DNA from 2 places in the Paenibacillus sp. VTT E-133280 genome. Region 1 is predicted to be linked to the other one. Evidence: riboswitches for the same ligand, from Rfam matches in the RefSeq annotation. Region 1 holds a riboswitch; the other holds the start of a gene.
The links. A riboswitch is a leader RNA that binds a small molecule or an ion and turns the genes downstream of it on or off. The one in region 1 is predicted to bind cyclic di-GMP.
Positions count from the first base shown of each region.

Region 1 (8,220 bases):
TTTAAGATGTCACAAATCTTATTTTGAAACCCAGGCAGAACATTGGAATTTACAATGATGGTATAAAAATTAGAATAGGAAACGACATGCTCAAAAATTTTGATGCTAGAGGTAGTAAGCTCACTCACCATAAATTTATCGGTATGGAGATAGGGATCTTTATAAGCCTTAATTAAATCCTCCAGCACATCATCAATTAACTCATTCAGAAGTTCTTCTTTGGTTTGATAATGCTTATAGAAGGTTCCACGGTTTAAATCGGCTAGGGTAACAATATCGGTTATCGTAATGGTGCGGAAATTCTTTTTTTCCATGAGTAATATCAATGCATTTTTTAGTTCTTTCCTCGATTTACTTGTTCTTCGATTTTTAAGCAACAGAAGACCACCTAACTGTCTATTTTCTAACCCTATTTCAACACAATCCTGCTTTATATTTATTTATGAACATTTGGTGTCCCGTTTGTATATTGATAGTTAAATTGCAGATGATTAAACTTAAGTAGAATAAATTTTAATCGTTTTAGAGATTTTATATATTAATACATTATAGATAAACGTAAAGGAGACTTCCAACATGAAACTTCAAGACAGAGTTGCAGTTGTTACCGGAGCAGCATCGGGTATGGGGAAATCTATCGCAGAGTTGTACGCTAAAGAAGGTGCTAAAGTAATAGTAGCCGATCTTAACCTGGAAGGTGCGGAACAAGTCGCAGCAGGAATCGTTAGTAATGGTGGAGTAGCTAAGGCGTTAAAAGTAAATGTTGCTCTAGTCGAAGATATCAATAACATGATTGATACCGCAGTAAATGAATATGGAACGCTAGATATACTAGTGAATAATGCGGGTATTATGGATGGATTTGAGCCAGTTGGTGATATTAATGATGAGAGATGGGATCTTATCTTTGACATCAATACCAAAAGTGTAATGCGGTCCACACGTAAAGCGCTACCTATTTTCCTCGAAAAAGGAAAGGGCGTTATTGTGAATACCGCTTCTACAGGTGGCGTAAGTGGTGCTCATGCTGGAGCAACTTATACTGCCTCCAAACATGCAGTAGTAGGCTTGACAAAAAATACAGCTTTTATGTATGCCAACAAAGGCATTCGTTGTAATGCCATCGCACCAGGAGCTACTGCCACTAACATTAGTGCTTCTATGAAAAATATTAATGAGTTCGGCATGAGCCGTACTCAACTTACACAGGCTGTAATTCCTCGGGTGGGTTCACCCGAAGAAATCGCACAAGTTGCGTTGTTCCTGGCTTCCGATGACTCCAGTTTTGTAAACGGAGCAGTCCTCGCTGCCGATGCGGGATGGACTTCTGCATTCTAAAATTAGATAGCATAAAAACTCCGCTAGAGATTACTCTAGCGGAGTTTTTTATGCGCTTGATATTTCCAGGCCAACCCTTCAAAATAGAGAGAATGCTAACTATAAAGGGAGTTATATGAAATGAACGATGTTAGGGTGCGGAATCACGTGAAAGTGATTGGAGAAGGAGAACGAACCATTGTTTTTGCACATGGATTTGGGTGTGACCAGAGCATGTGGCAGTTTATTACGCCCTCTTTTGAGAAGAAATATCGAATCGTTCTATTTGATTATGTAGGCTCAGGTAACTCTGATTTAAGTGCATATACAACAGATAAATATCATACGCTCCACGGCTATGTACAGGATGTATTGGATGTCATCGAAACGTTGGAACTCAAAGATATTATTTTTATAGGTCATTCGATTAGCTCTATGATCGGGATGCTTGCTTCGATTGAGCGGCCGGATTATTTTGATAAAATGATTATGATAGGTCCTTCTTCATGTTATTTAAATGAGGGGAATACTTATTTCGGAGGCTTCGAGAAGAGTGATATTACTGAGCTTCTGGAGATGATGGAGATGAATTTCGCTGGCTGGGCTAGCTTTATGGCACCTCTTGCTATGAACAACCCTGACCCGATGTTAACGAAAGAGCTGGAGCGCAGCTTTATCTCGGCAGATCCTGTTATTGCAAGGGAATTTGCAGAAGTTACGTTCTTTTCAGATCATAGGGAAGATCTACCTAAGGCTACAATCCCTACACTTATTCTACAATGCTCGGATGACAGTATCGTACCTATAGCGGCTGGAGAATATCTACATAAACACTTGAATAATAGTACCTTCCGTTTAATGGAGGCTAAAGGGCATTACCCACACATTAGCCATCCTGAGGAGACCATCACTTTAATTAATGAATATCTTACGTAAGCTAGATGAGATTATGCTGTGTTGAAAGGATATTTAGATCATGGATGACCGATTAAGATATGCGCCTTGTGGCTATGTTTCTATTACCCATGAAGGAATAATCAAGGATGTAAATCAGACGTTTTTGGACCGTATGGGGTATAAACAGGTTGATTTGGTGCATAAGCATTTTGAATCTATCATGTCTACGGCAAACAAGCTTATTTTTCATTCATACTTCTATCCTTTTATTAATCTTAATGGACAGGTGGAAGAGTTATTTATAAATCTGAAAGATAGTGATGGTAAAGCGGTTCCCTATTTATTGAATGGCAGAAGGCTCGAGTGTGAAGGTGTAGAGGTCATTGATTGTATCCTGGTACAGATGGGAAAACGTATTGACTATGAGCTGGAGCTTCGGTCTGCCAAGAAGCAAATAGAAGTGGCTTATTGGGAAAAGGATCAGGCGCTTGCCGAGCTCAAGCGAATTCATTTAGAAATTGAACAGAAACAAGCCGAGCTGCTGGAGATGAATGCCGTTTTAGTAGAGTTATCTAATACAGATAAGCTGACTGGGCTGAAGAATAGAAGGTTTCTTCAAGAGAAGCTGGAAGAGCAAATTGTAGGGTACGGCCAAGTTCAAACAGCATTTTCGCTGTGTATTATAGATATTGATCATTTTAAAAAAGTGAACGACACCTATGGGCATCAGACAGGTGACTATGTGCTGGAGAAAATGGCGAGTATCTTGAAACTGCAATCTCGTAAAGAGGATATTGCGGCTAGATATGGCGGTGAGGAATTCATACTTCTTTTACCTAATACAGACATCTCGGAGTCAAGGACTATAGCTGAGAATTTACGGCAGTCTATCGCGTATTCAACTTGGGAAATGGGCCGGATAACGGTGAGCATTGGTGTAGCTACATTTATTCCAGCCGATTCAGAAAACACCCTGCTGCAAAAAGCTGATCAAGCGCTCTATGCCTCTAAAGAACAGGGGAGAAACCGCGTTACCCACTTCATAGATTTGAATGAAAAGCTTCTTTAACAGGGGGCTTTTTTGTTATTTATAGACGATACATCCTCTTTGCTCTAATTGCTCTAAAATGTCTGTTTCCTTCAAGCTGTGATTCCATCGGAGATCCAGTTTCTCTAATCGTTCTAGTTGTAGAAGGGAATTCGGAATTTCTTGCAGGTTATTATCTCTTAGGTCAAGCTCAACAAGGCTGCTTAATTGACCTATTTGCTCAGGCAGCTGATTCAGTTTATTTTTTCGAAGGTTCAGTTTTCTTAACTTGCTTAGTTTACCGATGGATGAAGGTAGTTCAGTGATTCGATTATCATTTAAATCAAGTATCCGAAGTTCTTCTATAGCACCCAAATGCTCGGGTAACAAGACCAGTTGATTACCATACAGATGGATCTCTCTTAGCCCTTTTATTTGTGTGATTGAATCTGGCAGACTTTCTAGCTGATTGTAATATAGCCGCAATTCAATTAGACTGCTCATTGCGCCTAAAAGAGTAGGCAGTTGCTTGAGATTATTATCTGTTACATTCAGATACTTGAGTTTCTGGAGATTACAAAGCTGCTCCGGCAGCTGCTCGAACTGATTATTACTTAGGTATAGAAAAGAATCCAACCCCCGTAGTTCTCCAATACTCTCCGGCAATACCTTGAGTTGATTATGGCCTAAATCAAGCATTCTTAAGTGAACTAAACGACCGATGTTCTCGGATAACCGTTCGATGTCATTACCCGCATAATTTAGTACCTCTAATTCATCATGAAGGAAGAGTTGATCGGGAATCTCTTTAATATGGTTGTTGTACATGCTCAGTTCTAGTAGAGGATTGCTCTCAAACACGATCTCTGGCGTTTCTGTAAGTCCTTTTCCGTCAAAATTATATCTCATAGAAGGTTCTCCTTTGTTATTGGTATTGGCAATCGTTACGATAGAATATAACAGGATAATGATTTATTATCTGTATGTTGGTATACAAAACTATGGCGTGTTTTAGAAAGGAATAATGAGATGGAAGCTTCTTTTTGGAAAAGGGGATTTCTTTGGCGATCTGGATGTGATCCATCCCTCCAATGCAAGAGTGATATCAGCGGTGGCGATGAACGATACACTACCCGTTAGTTAAGGAACAATTGATGCTGCTGCAAATGGATCGTTTATTTTTATCGAATCGGTTATTACCCGAAATGAAATTTCATGCTGCGAGAGCGCGTGCAATTTTTACTCTAAGAAGACTATACCAAATATTCGGGATAGAGGAGCAAGGCGAGATGAGGATTAATCTCCGGCTGACCCATCAGCAGTTCGCGGATATAATCGGAACGCTCAGGGAGACGGCTACCCTTGTGCTTAAAGATCTGCAAGAGCAAAAGATTATTGAGATTCAACATCAACAGTTAACCGTGTTAGACCTGTCGTACTTACTGGAGTAAACGGATTTTGATTGAGAATAGTAGTTCTGGGAGCTTTTTAAGAGAATCGAAGATGAAAGGGGTTATGAATGTGGCTTGTAATCATTGTGTAGTAAGAGAGCTGAATTTTGAAATTAAGGCTCATGGCGAGCTTAATCTAAGGATGTTACCTGAGGTTATTCATCATTTGAGTAGAAGCAATACGATACATAAGGTAGAAGAAAATGTGATTACGATTAAAGAGGCTGGGGCGCGGGATTTTCTGGATTTCTGTAATGATCATATGGCGTCGAAGCAGATTGAATTCCGTATAGATGACCAAACATGGAGACCTCTATCCGAGATGCCCACTGTACTTGATATGGAGTGGATTGATGAGGTTATCACTAAGGGGTTAGTGATTTGTCACTTCCAGCCAATCGTGAATGCAAAGGAAGAGATTTTTGCATATGAGGTCTTATCCAGATTTAAAAAAGAAGATGGAGCCCTTATCTATCCTAATGAGATCTTTACGGCGGCACGCAATCGTGGCCGTTTATATGCTTTAGACCGGTTATGTAGAATGACTGCTGTAAAATGTGCTGCACCCTTAAATAAAAAAACGTTTATTAATTTTATCCCAACGTCGATCTACGCTCCAGAGTTCTGCCTAAGATCAACAGTTGAATTGGCCAATCAATTAGGCGTAGATCCCTCTCTTTTTGTCTTTGAAGTTGTTGAGACGGAGAAAGTGGATGACCTTGCTCATTTGAAAGCTATTTTGACATATTACAAGGATCGGGGATTTGAATACGCTCTAGATGATGTTGGCGAAGGCTTCAGCACAATCGAGATGTTATTGGCACTTAAACCCCATTACATGAAGCTGGATATGAAATATGTTCAGGGTGTGTCTAGTGATCCGAGCAAGCAGAAAGTAGCAGAACAGTTTTTAGAAAAGGCATTAGAAATCCAATCCGTTCCCTTAGCAGAAGGAGTGGAATTTAGAGAGGACTTTGAATGGCTTAAGCAGAGTGGTTATCAGTTGTTTCAGGGATATTTATTTGGAAAACCTGACCCTATTCCCAAACAGTGATCCTAATGAGTAGATCTCCGTCTAGAGGATGAGATGAATTCAGGTCAGAGTCTGATTACAGGTGAGCCCCGGGGCTGTACAATTTAGGTAATTGAGAAGGGGGTCGGATGAATATGGAATGGCATAAATACATCACACGTTGGGCAGATTCCAGGGGCTGGGAAGGGCGAGAGATTGATTATCAGTGGCCTTCTCCCTCATTTCCAGTGGTAAGTATTCGCAGCAATTTAGGTCGCTACTCTGGTCAGGGTTATGGCAGCAGACCTCGTGTGAAGACAGCTGTTGGATTAATTGCTATTGGAGATATAGCTGTAGGCTTGATTTCCATAGGTGCGATAAGCGTAGGGGTTCTATCCGTGGGTGCAATATCACTAGGAATGTGGTTAGCACTTGGAGCGATAGCACTTAGCTGGCTTGGCTTCGCAGCTGGGGCGATTGCTATTGCAGGAGTGGCTGTAGGAGCGATCGCGATAGCCGAAAAAGCGTTGGGTGCTGTCGCCATAGGGGATACGGCATTTGGAGCGGTAGCCATAGGACGGATTGCTGGGGGAGCCGTAGCTATTGGACAATGGGCATATGGTCTAATCGCGGTTGGCGAGCATGGCTTTGGGTTAATTCCGATCACAGGTGATGTGTGGAATTGGTTTCGGCGACTATTTGGAGGTTGAACGCTCCTCCAGTCCTAAAGTATCACTCTTCGTCTGGGACAGTTGATAAATAATATCGATCAGTTAGAGGAAATTGATTGCAATTACCTATGTCGATCAAATATCAATTTCATACCAAATAATCATGCAATAAGATGCATAGTTATGTTAACCTTTGTAATGTAATCGAAACTTCATAGGCAAACCTATGGAAATGTAGGGACGCAAAGCTATAGGGACTAAGGTTATCACGACTATTGTCAGCCAGCTGCCAAAGAGTGTATAACGCTTTTTGTTTTTAAGGTTTAATAAAAATTAAGTCTTAATTTTTATGCAACTTTAGCTGCAATCAAGCTACTCTTTCGGGGTAGTTTTTTTTGTGCCCATTTTTAGGCATTGAAGAGATTCATATTACATCTGGGGGGTAGAAAAGATGAAAAAAATGATTGCAATCGCTACATCGGCAGCCATGTTAGCTAGCTTTTCGAGTGAGGCAGGTTATGCTTTAGCAAGTGATGTAAGCAAGGTAACTGTAGTGAACACTGTAGTACAAAGCAAGGCTGACCTAATAAGCAATGCGTCAGTTATTCCGTTTGATCTGTACGGCAAGGCTATCCTAGGCGCTTATAATGATGTTTTTAGAATGAATCCTGCGAATATTAAATCCATTACCAATAACGGTGGTAACTACTCAGGTTCACCTATAGCTAAGGCTATTGATGGCGATATGAGTACGCATTGGGAAACGGGCAAACCGAATAGTTCAACGTTTACGAATGAGGTTGTCTTTGTATTCAATGAGTCCACTGAATTAAATAGAATTGTATATGCTGCAAGACAATCCAGCGCAAAGGGTAAGGGGTTTGCCCAGGAATTTGATATTTATGGCTCAACAACGGATGCAGGCGATTATACGCTAGTATCCTCTGGAGAATATAAAGGCGGAGCAGGTGACGTAGTAGAGGTGCAGTTTGACAGGGCAACCTTTAAGAGACTTAAATTTGTCTTCAAAAAAGCTAACCAAGATTGGGCGAGTGCGGCTGAGTTTTCTTTTTACAAAGAAGATGCCGTATCCGCTAAAATGAAAAATTTATTCACAGATGACAGCTTGAGTCAAGTTAGCGCAGCATTTAATACGATGGAGAAATTAACGGCTTTAGAACAAGAAGTGCAGACACATCCACTGTACGCGCAGTTTCAAGCAGATATAGAGAATGCAAAAGTACTTCTGGAGAATCATCAAATAGAGGCAACAGCGGCTAAGGTTTCGAAGCTAAAAGGCTATGGTACAGCATATGAAAATGCCTATAGCGAAGCTTATAGAATGCCCAACTCAAACGTATCAAAAGTAACGGTGAACGGCGGAAGCTACCCAGGTACGAAACCGGAATACATGCTCGATGACCAACCGAATACACACTGGGAAACCAATAAAAACAATGACGACAGCTTCACGAATGAAGTTGTGTTTGAGTTAGCGCAAGCGAAAGTATTAGATAGAGTGGCTTTCCTGGCTAGAGATAACCGCAAAGGCTTCCCAGAGGCTTTTCAAATTTATGCATCAGAAACAAGTAAGGGAGAGACCTTCCAGCTCGTATCTAGCGGAACCGCGACTAGTACGAATGACTTTCTGGAGTTTAAATTTGAACCTACGAAGTTTAAAAGATTGAAATTCAAGTTCACAAAAGCCAATATCAACAGACCCTTTGCAGCCGAATTTAGATTTTATACAGAGGATAAAGTAAGTGAAGCTGTAAATGGTATTTTCACAGATGGCACGATGAGTGCGGTTGTTCCTGCTTATAATAGCGTCGAAGCAATCAACGA
Region 1 covers NZ_NFUX01000001.1:153,712-161,931, reverse strand. Annotated here, with positions in the region: gene CA600_RS00705 (TetR/AcrR family transcriptional regulator) at 1-377, opposite strand, end outside; gene CA600_RS00700 (SDR family oxidoreductase) at 577-1,338, shown strand; gene CA600_RS00695 (alpha/beta fold hydrolase) at 1,459-2,253, shown strand; gene CA600_RS00690 (sensor domain-containing diguanylate cyclase) at 2,294-3,283, shown strand; gene CA600_RS00685 (leucine-rich repeat domain-containing protein) at 3,299-4,150, opposite strand; gene CA600_RS31060 (helix-turn-helix domain-containing protein) at 4,396-4,692, shown strand; gene CA600_RS00675 (EAL domain-containing protein) at 4,745-5,746, shown strand; gene CA600_RS00670 (hypothetical protein) at 5,860-6,414, shown strand; cyclic di-GMP riboswitch class I at 6,583-6,669, shown strand; gene CA600_RS00665 (NPCBM/NEW2 domain-containing protein) at 6,827-8,220, shown strand, end outside.

Region 2 (8,220 bases), on a different contig from region 1:
AGAGTGCAGCAGAGCCTTTGAGTCTTGAAGAGATTTCACAGTATCTACCACTAGCTTCAAGTCATTACGGACAGAGATTCTCCAAGCCACAACCTCGTTGTTGTACAGATCCATCACTACAGATAAGTAGACAAATTCGTGGCCTGTACGGATATAGGTAATATCCGTGACTAACTTTTGCTGAAGAGCGTGGGCTGTGAATTCCTGGTTGAGTACGTTTGGAAATAAGACAGAAGGCTTACGCCCGGCAAACGGGCGTTTCTTGCGTATCACCGATTGGATGCCTAGCTCTCTCATCAACCTGCGAACTTTCTTATGGTTTACGGGAAACCCCTCTTTGCGAAGCGCTGTACGCATTCGCTTATAGCCATAGGCAGGACGTAGCCGATGAATGGCTAAGATATGTTCCTTAAGGTTCGCATCCTTCTCTTGGCGTGCTTCCCGCAGGTCAGAGGTCTTTTTCCATTTGTAGTATGCAGCCCGGGACAATCCAGCCAGTTTGCACAACCAAACAATGGGGTATCGCTCGCTCATTTCTTGAATGGATTGGCACCGGGTATTTGTATCCAACTTCCCTCCCCATGTAGATTGGGATTGAGCTTTTTTAAGTATTCGACCTGTGCCTTCAAATACGCGATTTCTTCATCTTTACTGTCAAAATGTTTCCTTCCACCTTTTCCGCGTCGGTCCTCGAAGGTCTCCCCACTTTTAAATTTACGTATCCACCTCACCAACTGAGCATCACTCTTGATGTCGAGTTTTTCTAGAATCTGTGAATAGCTCATATGTTCCTCTAAGTGAAGTCGAACCGCCTCGTTCTTCAACTCTTCTGAATACTTCGTAAACGTCTGCCCTTTTTTAGCCATGAAAAATCCCCTCCGGTCGACTGTGTTAAACACATGATACCATGTGCTCTTTTTTCACTGTCAACCATGAGGGGAGAATACCATAAGGTTAATCCTTGGCCTGCCGCTTTTTATGTTGTAACGCTTGATATTCAATAACAAATGTTACGTTTTTCCATCCAGCGCCCACTGTCCAGGACAGAACTTTATCTCCACGTTCGATCTTTCCTATAGTAATCTATCTTCTTAAATCACAATAATAAAGACGAAATGTGTATATTTATGTCGAATTATTATTTATTGGATCTCTTCTATGGTTTCAAGAAGAATATTAAAGGCTGTGATGATTCTAGGTGCCCCTATAGCGGGTACTAAGTGTAGTAGAATCCCTTTGAGCTGTTCTACAGTAACTCCTACACGAAGAGCCATAACATAATGAACTCCTAATTGATCGAACTGGCCCATTGCAATTAGAGCAGAAATAACAGAGACTTCCTTCCAGTCAGCTTCAATGGTATTGCGTTGAAAAATATCTCCATACGCATTACCCATGATGAATTCTGCCAAGTCAGGGAAATGTTCCTTAATCGGAGCTAGTGCTTTAGCGCCATAGTCTCCTGAGAGATTCGTGAAGTGGTTCAGACCACTGTTAACATTATCTTTCATAGTGAGCCTCCTAATTTAGGTTCAAAGTACGGTGTGCAGTCGGAGGGACTTCATCACGGTCTGTTAATAATTCAATAACTGCAACACGGTTAAGAGCAACGGCGTCCTTAATTGCAGTCGAGAATTGTTCCGCAGTCTCACACTTGTAGCCTGTCGCTCCTAGAGACTCGGCAAATTTCACAACGTCCATTGGGACTTCGTATATCGTTCCATCAATACGGCCAGTAGTTTTTTCCATCCCTTTAAGCGCCATATCGAGTTGCTTATTATTTACTACGATAAAGATGACAGGGATATCTTTGCAGACGGCGGTGTTTATTTCTGTACCTAGCATCATAAAACAGCCATCACCTGTAATACAGAAGACAGTTTCTTCAGGAGCTGCAACCTTTGCACCAATAGCCATACCGATAGAATTACCCATGCAAGCAAAATAAGCATCAAATACAAAACTGCCTGGTTTCTTAACCTTGTACCATTTAGCAGCATTGAATCCATGACTGCCGTCATCAACAAATACTGTATTATTGTCAGGAATCAGATCACTCATCGTGCTCATAATAGACGCAAGGGAAAGATTCTTCAGACTGGGAAGCTCTTCTGAATAATCTACATAAGGGATAGCTTCACGTTTAGTAATATGATTAGGATCAATATGATTTAGGTAGCACACTAGGTTATCACGTAGATCACCAGTGACTGGTATCGTTTTGGAGAACAAGATTTTTCCAACAAAGGTCGGATCAATATCAAATTGAATTAATGTTGTCGGGTGATTCTCCCGTTTTAGGTTACAGACGGTCATATCACTTAATCGTGATCCTAGAACTATAAATAGATCACTTTTATTCAACAGGTCATCCCCGTGGGTGCAACCTCCAACACCAATAGGACCATGATAGAGTGGGTGATCCCAAACCATAGCCCCTTTACCACCAGGTGATGTTACTACTGGTATATTAAAAGTTTCAGCGAGCTGAATAAGCTGGCTATGCGCCCCAGATCGATTGACCCCTTTACCCGCAATAATCAAAGGATTCTTTGAGGCATTGATAGCATCAACTACTCTGTCGATATTCGCTAGACTTACTAGAGATTCGCGTTCGGGAATTACAATATTGCACTCTTCCAATCCTTCTGTCTGTACATCAAACGGCACACAAAGATGAACAGGCCCACGTTGGTTAAGAGCAATTGAAATCGCATGATTAAAAATAGTACTAAAGTGATCACCGCGTTCAATAAGTTTACTGAACAAGGTGGCAGGTCTGAACATCTCCGCTAAATCAGCTAAGTAAGAGGAAGAGTCCTGACATTGGGGGATTCCAAGCTCTTTAATAGATTGGTGGCCCGTAATAAACAGCACTGGCAAGTTGTTGGCTTTCGCATGTGCTGCTGCTGTAAGTAGGTTAGTTCCGCCTGGACCAGAAGTACCAAATGCTACGCCTAGATTACCAGTTTTCAGCGCGTATCCAGCTGCTGCGAATCCGGAGCTGGATTCATGTCTCCCTGGAATAAATTCAATACCATAGTCTACCATCTTAAGAACTACGGGACAAATCGATTTACCAATGATCCCAAAAGAATGGGTCACTCCGAGGTTACGTAGTGCTTCCGCCATATAATCTGCGACTGTCTTCAAAAGATACACCTCACAAGTTGATTAATATTTATTATGTTATTGATCTTTCGAAGTGTTCTGATTGATCAATAAACTCAAAAATAGAAAACCTGTGCTCCGAAAAAGGGCACAGGTTGGTGGCGTAAATCGCCGTAAAGACTGAACAATAGTTCAGCCGTCCCGGGTCCTTAGCAACCTGGCAATCATGGCCTCAGAGTAAAAATGAGGCTGTAGATCCATGGTTTTGCGTCATCCTCTTTCGAAGATTTTGCCTATATTAATTTAAAATTTATAAGAAGAATTTTCCTTTACAATATATTCCTTGGGATCATCCTTTGTCAATATATTATCGCAAATTAACTCGAATTTTGACGAAAGTCTTGTCAAACCTATGAAATAATAGAAAATAAACCGTCCCCTAAGACAAACTTAGAGGACGGTTTATGGCTTGGTTTATTCGTTATGCAAGTTGTTTAAAACTTGAAGATATGGATCGTTTTCTGTAGATTAAATACGGCCTGTGTCATTTTCTCAGTTTCTTCTGCGACGGACTGCAGGGCATTAATTTGTTCATTCATTGCAGCCGATACTTCTTCGGTGCCAGCAGCAGTTTCCTGAGTGATTGCAGATATATTTTCTATTGCACCTGAGATTTTCAAGGCACTTTCCAGCATAAGATCACTTTCAGAAGAGAAGGAAGAGATCTGCTCGGTAATATACTGCACACTTTGTACAATTTGAGCAAAGATATGAGCAGATTGAGTGATCATCTCATTCTGTACCTGTACGACTTCTTCGTTGATAGCGATATTGTCAATCGCTTGTTTAATATCAGTTTCAATGCTCCGAACTAAACCAAAGACTTCCTTTGTTGAAGCCGTTGATTCTTCGGCAAGCTTACGGACCTCCTGTGCGACTACTGCAAATCCTCGACCATGTTCTCCGGCACGTGCTGCTTCGATGGAGGCATTCAGCGATAACAGGTTAGTCTGTTCAGCGATCTCAGTGATGGTCTTTGTGATCATCGTTATTCCGCGAGCATTATGAGACAAGGCCTCGATAGTATCCGCTACTTTTTGAGTAGCCTGGATGTTTTTGCGCATGCCTTCAGCTTGAGTATCTACGGATTGGCGCCCTTGTTCAACTAGTTCTAATGTATGTATTGAACGTCTGTTCATTTCTTTCGTTGAGTTCGTATAATTGGAGACTTTATTCTCAATATCTTTAATAGATTCTGTCATTTCAGCGATATCCGTAGATATTTCATTTGCCCCAAGAGCTAGCTCATTTGACGAAGAGGCTACCTGTGCCATGACAATTTTCAAGTTCTGATTCTTATCTTCGATTCCACGGCTTGCATCCATAACCTGGCGCGTGATCTGCGATGCTTCTGTCAAAATCTTCTTGAGCTTGTCAATCATAGTATTAAAGGAACGACTTACGTCCCCCATAGACCCGTTCTCGTCAGCTCTACTAGTAAAATCCCCTTTAGAAATACTATGAGATACATTCGCGATGTCATCAAAAGAAGATGTAAGCGTTCTCTCGATAAAGCGGGCCACGGGTAAAGTTAAAGCAGCAAGAACAACGATTAGAACAATACCCAAAATAATGTTGCCTAAGATCATAAAAGTAACTAAAACAGGAATGGCAAATAGTGCGGCAATGAGATAACATCCGGCAACAATTCTTTGTTTTAACGGAAGTTTATGCATCCAGTTCATTGGTATAATGTCCTCCTTATTAATATTATGTATTGGTGTTATTATATGGGATTTAAAGGTGATTGGTCTATAGTAAGAACTGACATAAATCTTCTTTTAGGAGTAGTTCTTTAGATTTCGTGTCAAAAATCCTCATAAATAGCGGAAATTTTTGTGATAGCAGACTTTACCATCTCTAAAAGTTCTTGTGGTGAAAGTACAATAACTGAGGGACTAAAAGAAAGGATTATCCGGCAGGCAGACTCGATCGTATTAAATTCGGCATCTACGTTCACCCACTCTGCATTGCTGGTTGGCTCTATCAATTGGACAGAGACGAATCTTTCTCGCTGTAATTCTTTTAAGACAGATGTTCTAACCCTTAGCTTTACTTGATACTTTGGCAGTGCTGCTTTAAAGGCCATGGTGGACTCTTCCCAGTACTGTTTTAAATCAAAGTCATCAGGTCTTTTAAACCCCTCATGAGTCTCCACAACGTTAACTAATCTGGACACACGAAAGGTTCTTAGTTCATCCTCGCTTTTGGCTACGACATACCATACACCGCGTTTTGCAACCAACCCAAGAGGATCAATGAAACGGACTGTAGTCTCATTACTCCGGAGATAAGTGATTTTAACTTTACGGTCCTCCCAAAGTGCTCCCTGCAGTACAGAAAGGAACGGATAAGTCTCATCTGAAGGATGCCAACTAGCACCATCAATATGAATACGCTCGCTTAGGTGATGTGCTGGGTTACTAGTTCGGTGTGAGGATGCAGCTTCTAGTTTGAGAACAGCGGAAGAGAAATCGTCTTGTATCCCCAGATCCTTCAATATAGATGCGTCAGTGGACAGAAGCAGTGAACCAATCTCTTGTGGCTTCATTCCCGTTAGGGAGGTTCGGTACCCTTCAGTAAGCATCCAGCCTCCTTCACGGCCACGTTCAGCTAAAATGGGTATCCCTGAAGCACTTAATGCTTCCATATCACGAAACACAGTTCGTTCTGATATCTCGAGTATTTGGGCCAGTTCTCTAGAAGTCATTTTTCCGCGATTTTGTAACAGAAGCAATATAGATAACAAACGGTCGGCTCTCATTAGGCTATTGTGCCTCCTCGAATTAATTATTGGACGATCACCATTAATCTTTTCTAAATCATGATTATATTATATATGTCAGTTGATGTCATATATACGGGCTATACTTATAAAACGTAAGGAATGATCACAGAATATTGAAATCCGAATTTATGTGGAAAGGGTTGAGGGCTATGACATTGAAAGGGAAAGTCGCTTTGGTTACCGGGAGCAGCAGAGGTGCAGGGAGGGGAATCGCTTTAGAATTAGCAAGAAGAGGCGCTTTTGTCTATATTACAGGGAGGACCACAGATATATCCGCCACAGAACATACTAAGGGGAGTATAGATAGTGTACTTAGAGAAATAAAAGAGAGTGGGGGTTCTGGTGCGGTAATACGATGTGACCATACGAAGGATCAGGAAACAGAAGCAGTGATCCGTCAAATCGCTGAAGAGAAGGGGCGACTCGATATCTTAGTTAACAATGTATGGGGAGGCAATGATTTAACTATTGAGCAGAAGCCTTTTTGGGAGTTACCTACAGCTCATTGGGACAATATGTTTAATGCCGGTGTGAGAGCACAAATGATCACAAATTATTACGCAATCCCCTTCATGCGCAAGGCAAAAACTGGTGGTCTAATTATCCATACAACCTTCTGGGATCATTATAAATATTTAGGCAACTTTTATTATGATCTTTCTAAAAATGCACTTTTACGTATGGCTTTCGGATTGTCGAAGGAGTTAAAGGATGACGGTATTGCGGTTATTCCACTTTCACCTGGATGGATGAGAACAGAAGCGGTTCTAGAAGCCATGAATACAGATGAGGAACATTGGCAAGAAGTTGAGGAACTGAAAATGAGTGAATCGACGAGATATATTGGTCGAGCAGTGACTGCACTAGCCGCTGATCCAGAGGTTATCTCTATGTCCGGTGAGCCGCAGGTGGTTGGAAAGCTTGCTGAAAAGTATGGCTTTACTGATATTGATGGAAGGATAATCCCTTCGTTCATAATATAGGAAGAAAAAGATTCGTTAAATTAAAGAAAGGCCACTCCAGTACGTTCTGGAATGGCCTTTCTATATTATAGATTAAAGAAGGATGATTTCTTCAGCAGTATTAATTTCTGGTAATCCAGCGAGTTTCACAAGGACATGCTTAGGAACAGCTTTGTCAACGGTCAGCAGCATGATTGCAGCACCTCCAACAATTTTACGTCCTACTTGCATGGATGCGATATTTACATCATTCTCGCCAAGCAATGTACCCACGAGTCCGATAATCCCTACTTTGTCGTTATGGGATACAAAGATTTGATGACCTTCAGGAGCAATATCAACAGGGAACTTATTCACTTGAACAATTCGTTCTCCATAGCCTTGCAGCAGGGTACCGGCAACAAGATACTCTTGGTCACGATCAGCTTTTAGAGTAACAGTAATCAGATTGGTAAAGCCTTTTGTTTTAGAAGCTTTAGTTATTACTACGTTCACATCTCGTGTTTTCGCTAAATGCATGGAATTTACAATATTAACGTCCTCTGCAAAGTGGCGGGAGAGCACGCCTTTTACAATGTAGCGGGTTAGTGGTTGGGTATCTACATCCGAAAGATCACCGGCGTATTCCACATGGATCTCACGGATAGCAGCAGCAGCAATTTGGGTAACAAAGCTACCCAGTTTTTCCCCAAGCGTGAAGTAAGGTTGAAGCTTATTCATTACACTTGGAGCCACTGGAGGAATGTTTACCGCGTTAATGAACGGTTCATTACGCAGAATATGCAATACTTGTTCTGAAACATCGATCGCCACATTTTCTTGAGCCTCAATCGTAGAAGCGCCAAGGTGAGGCGTCACGATGATTTTTGGATGAGATAAGAAGGGGTGATCCGCTTGTGGCGGCTCTTTTTCGAATACATCAAACGCGGCGCCAGCAACGATACCGCTATCTATAGCTTCTACTAACGCCATTTCATCAATTACACCACCACGGGCACAGTTGATGATGCGCATGCCCTTTTTCATCACCTCGAATTGTGGGCGAGAAATCATATGGCGTGTTTCCGGAGTAAGTGGAGTGTGCACAGTAATGAAGTCTGCTCCGCGAACAACATCGTCTACGGAAGCCAATTTCACTTCCATCTTTTCAGCACGTTCAGCTGTTAGGAAAGGATCAAAAGCAAGAATTTCCATACCGAATGCTTTAGCACGTTTAGCCACTTCACTACCAATTCTGCCCATTCCGAGTACACCTAAAGTTTTGCCGCGAAGCTCTACACCAACGAATGTTTTTCTATC
Region 2 covers NZ_NFUX01000017.1:48,643-56,862, reverse strand. Annotated here, with positions in the region: one part of gene CA600_RS10215 (IS3 family transposase) at 1-608, opposite strand, end outside; one part of gene CA600_RS10215 (IS3 family transposase) at 608-866, opposite strand; gene CA600_RS10210 (carboxymuconolactone decarboxylase family protein) at 1,143-1,511, opposite strand; gene CA600_RS10205 (thiamine pyrophosphate-binding protein) at 1,522-3,162, opposite strand; cyclic di-GMP riboswitch class I at 3,320-3,415, opposite strand; gene CA600_RS10200 (methyl-accepting chemotaxis protein) at 3,606-4,856, opposite strand; gene CA600_RS10195 (helix-turn-helix transcriptional regulator) at 4,979-5,935, opposite strand; gene CA600_RS10190 (SDR family NAD(P)-dependent oxidoreductase) at 6,109-6,942, shown strand; gene serA (phosphoglycerate dehydrogenase) at 7,015-8,220, opposite strand, start outside.
Region 2: another riboswitch for cyclic di-GMP. It lies ahead of CA600_RS10205 (thiamine pyrophosphate-binding protein); the one in region 1 lies ahead of CA600_RS00665 (NPCBM/NEW2 domain-containing protein).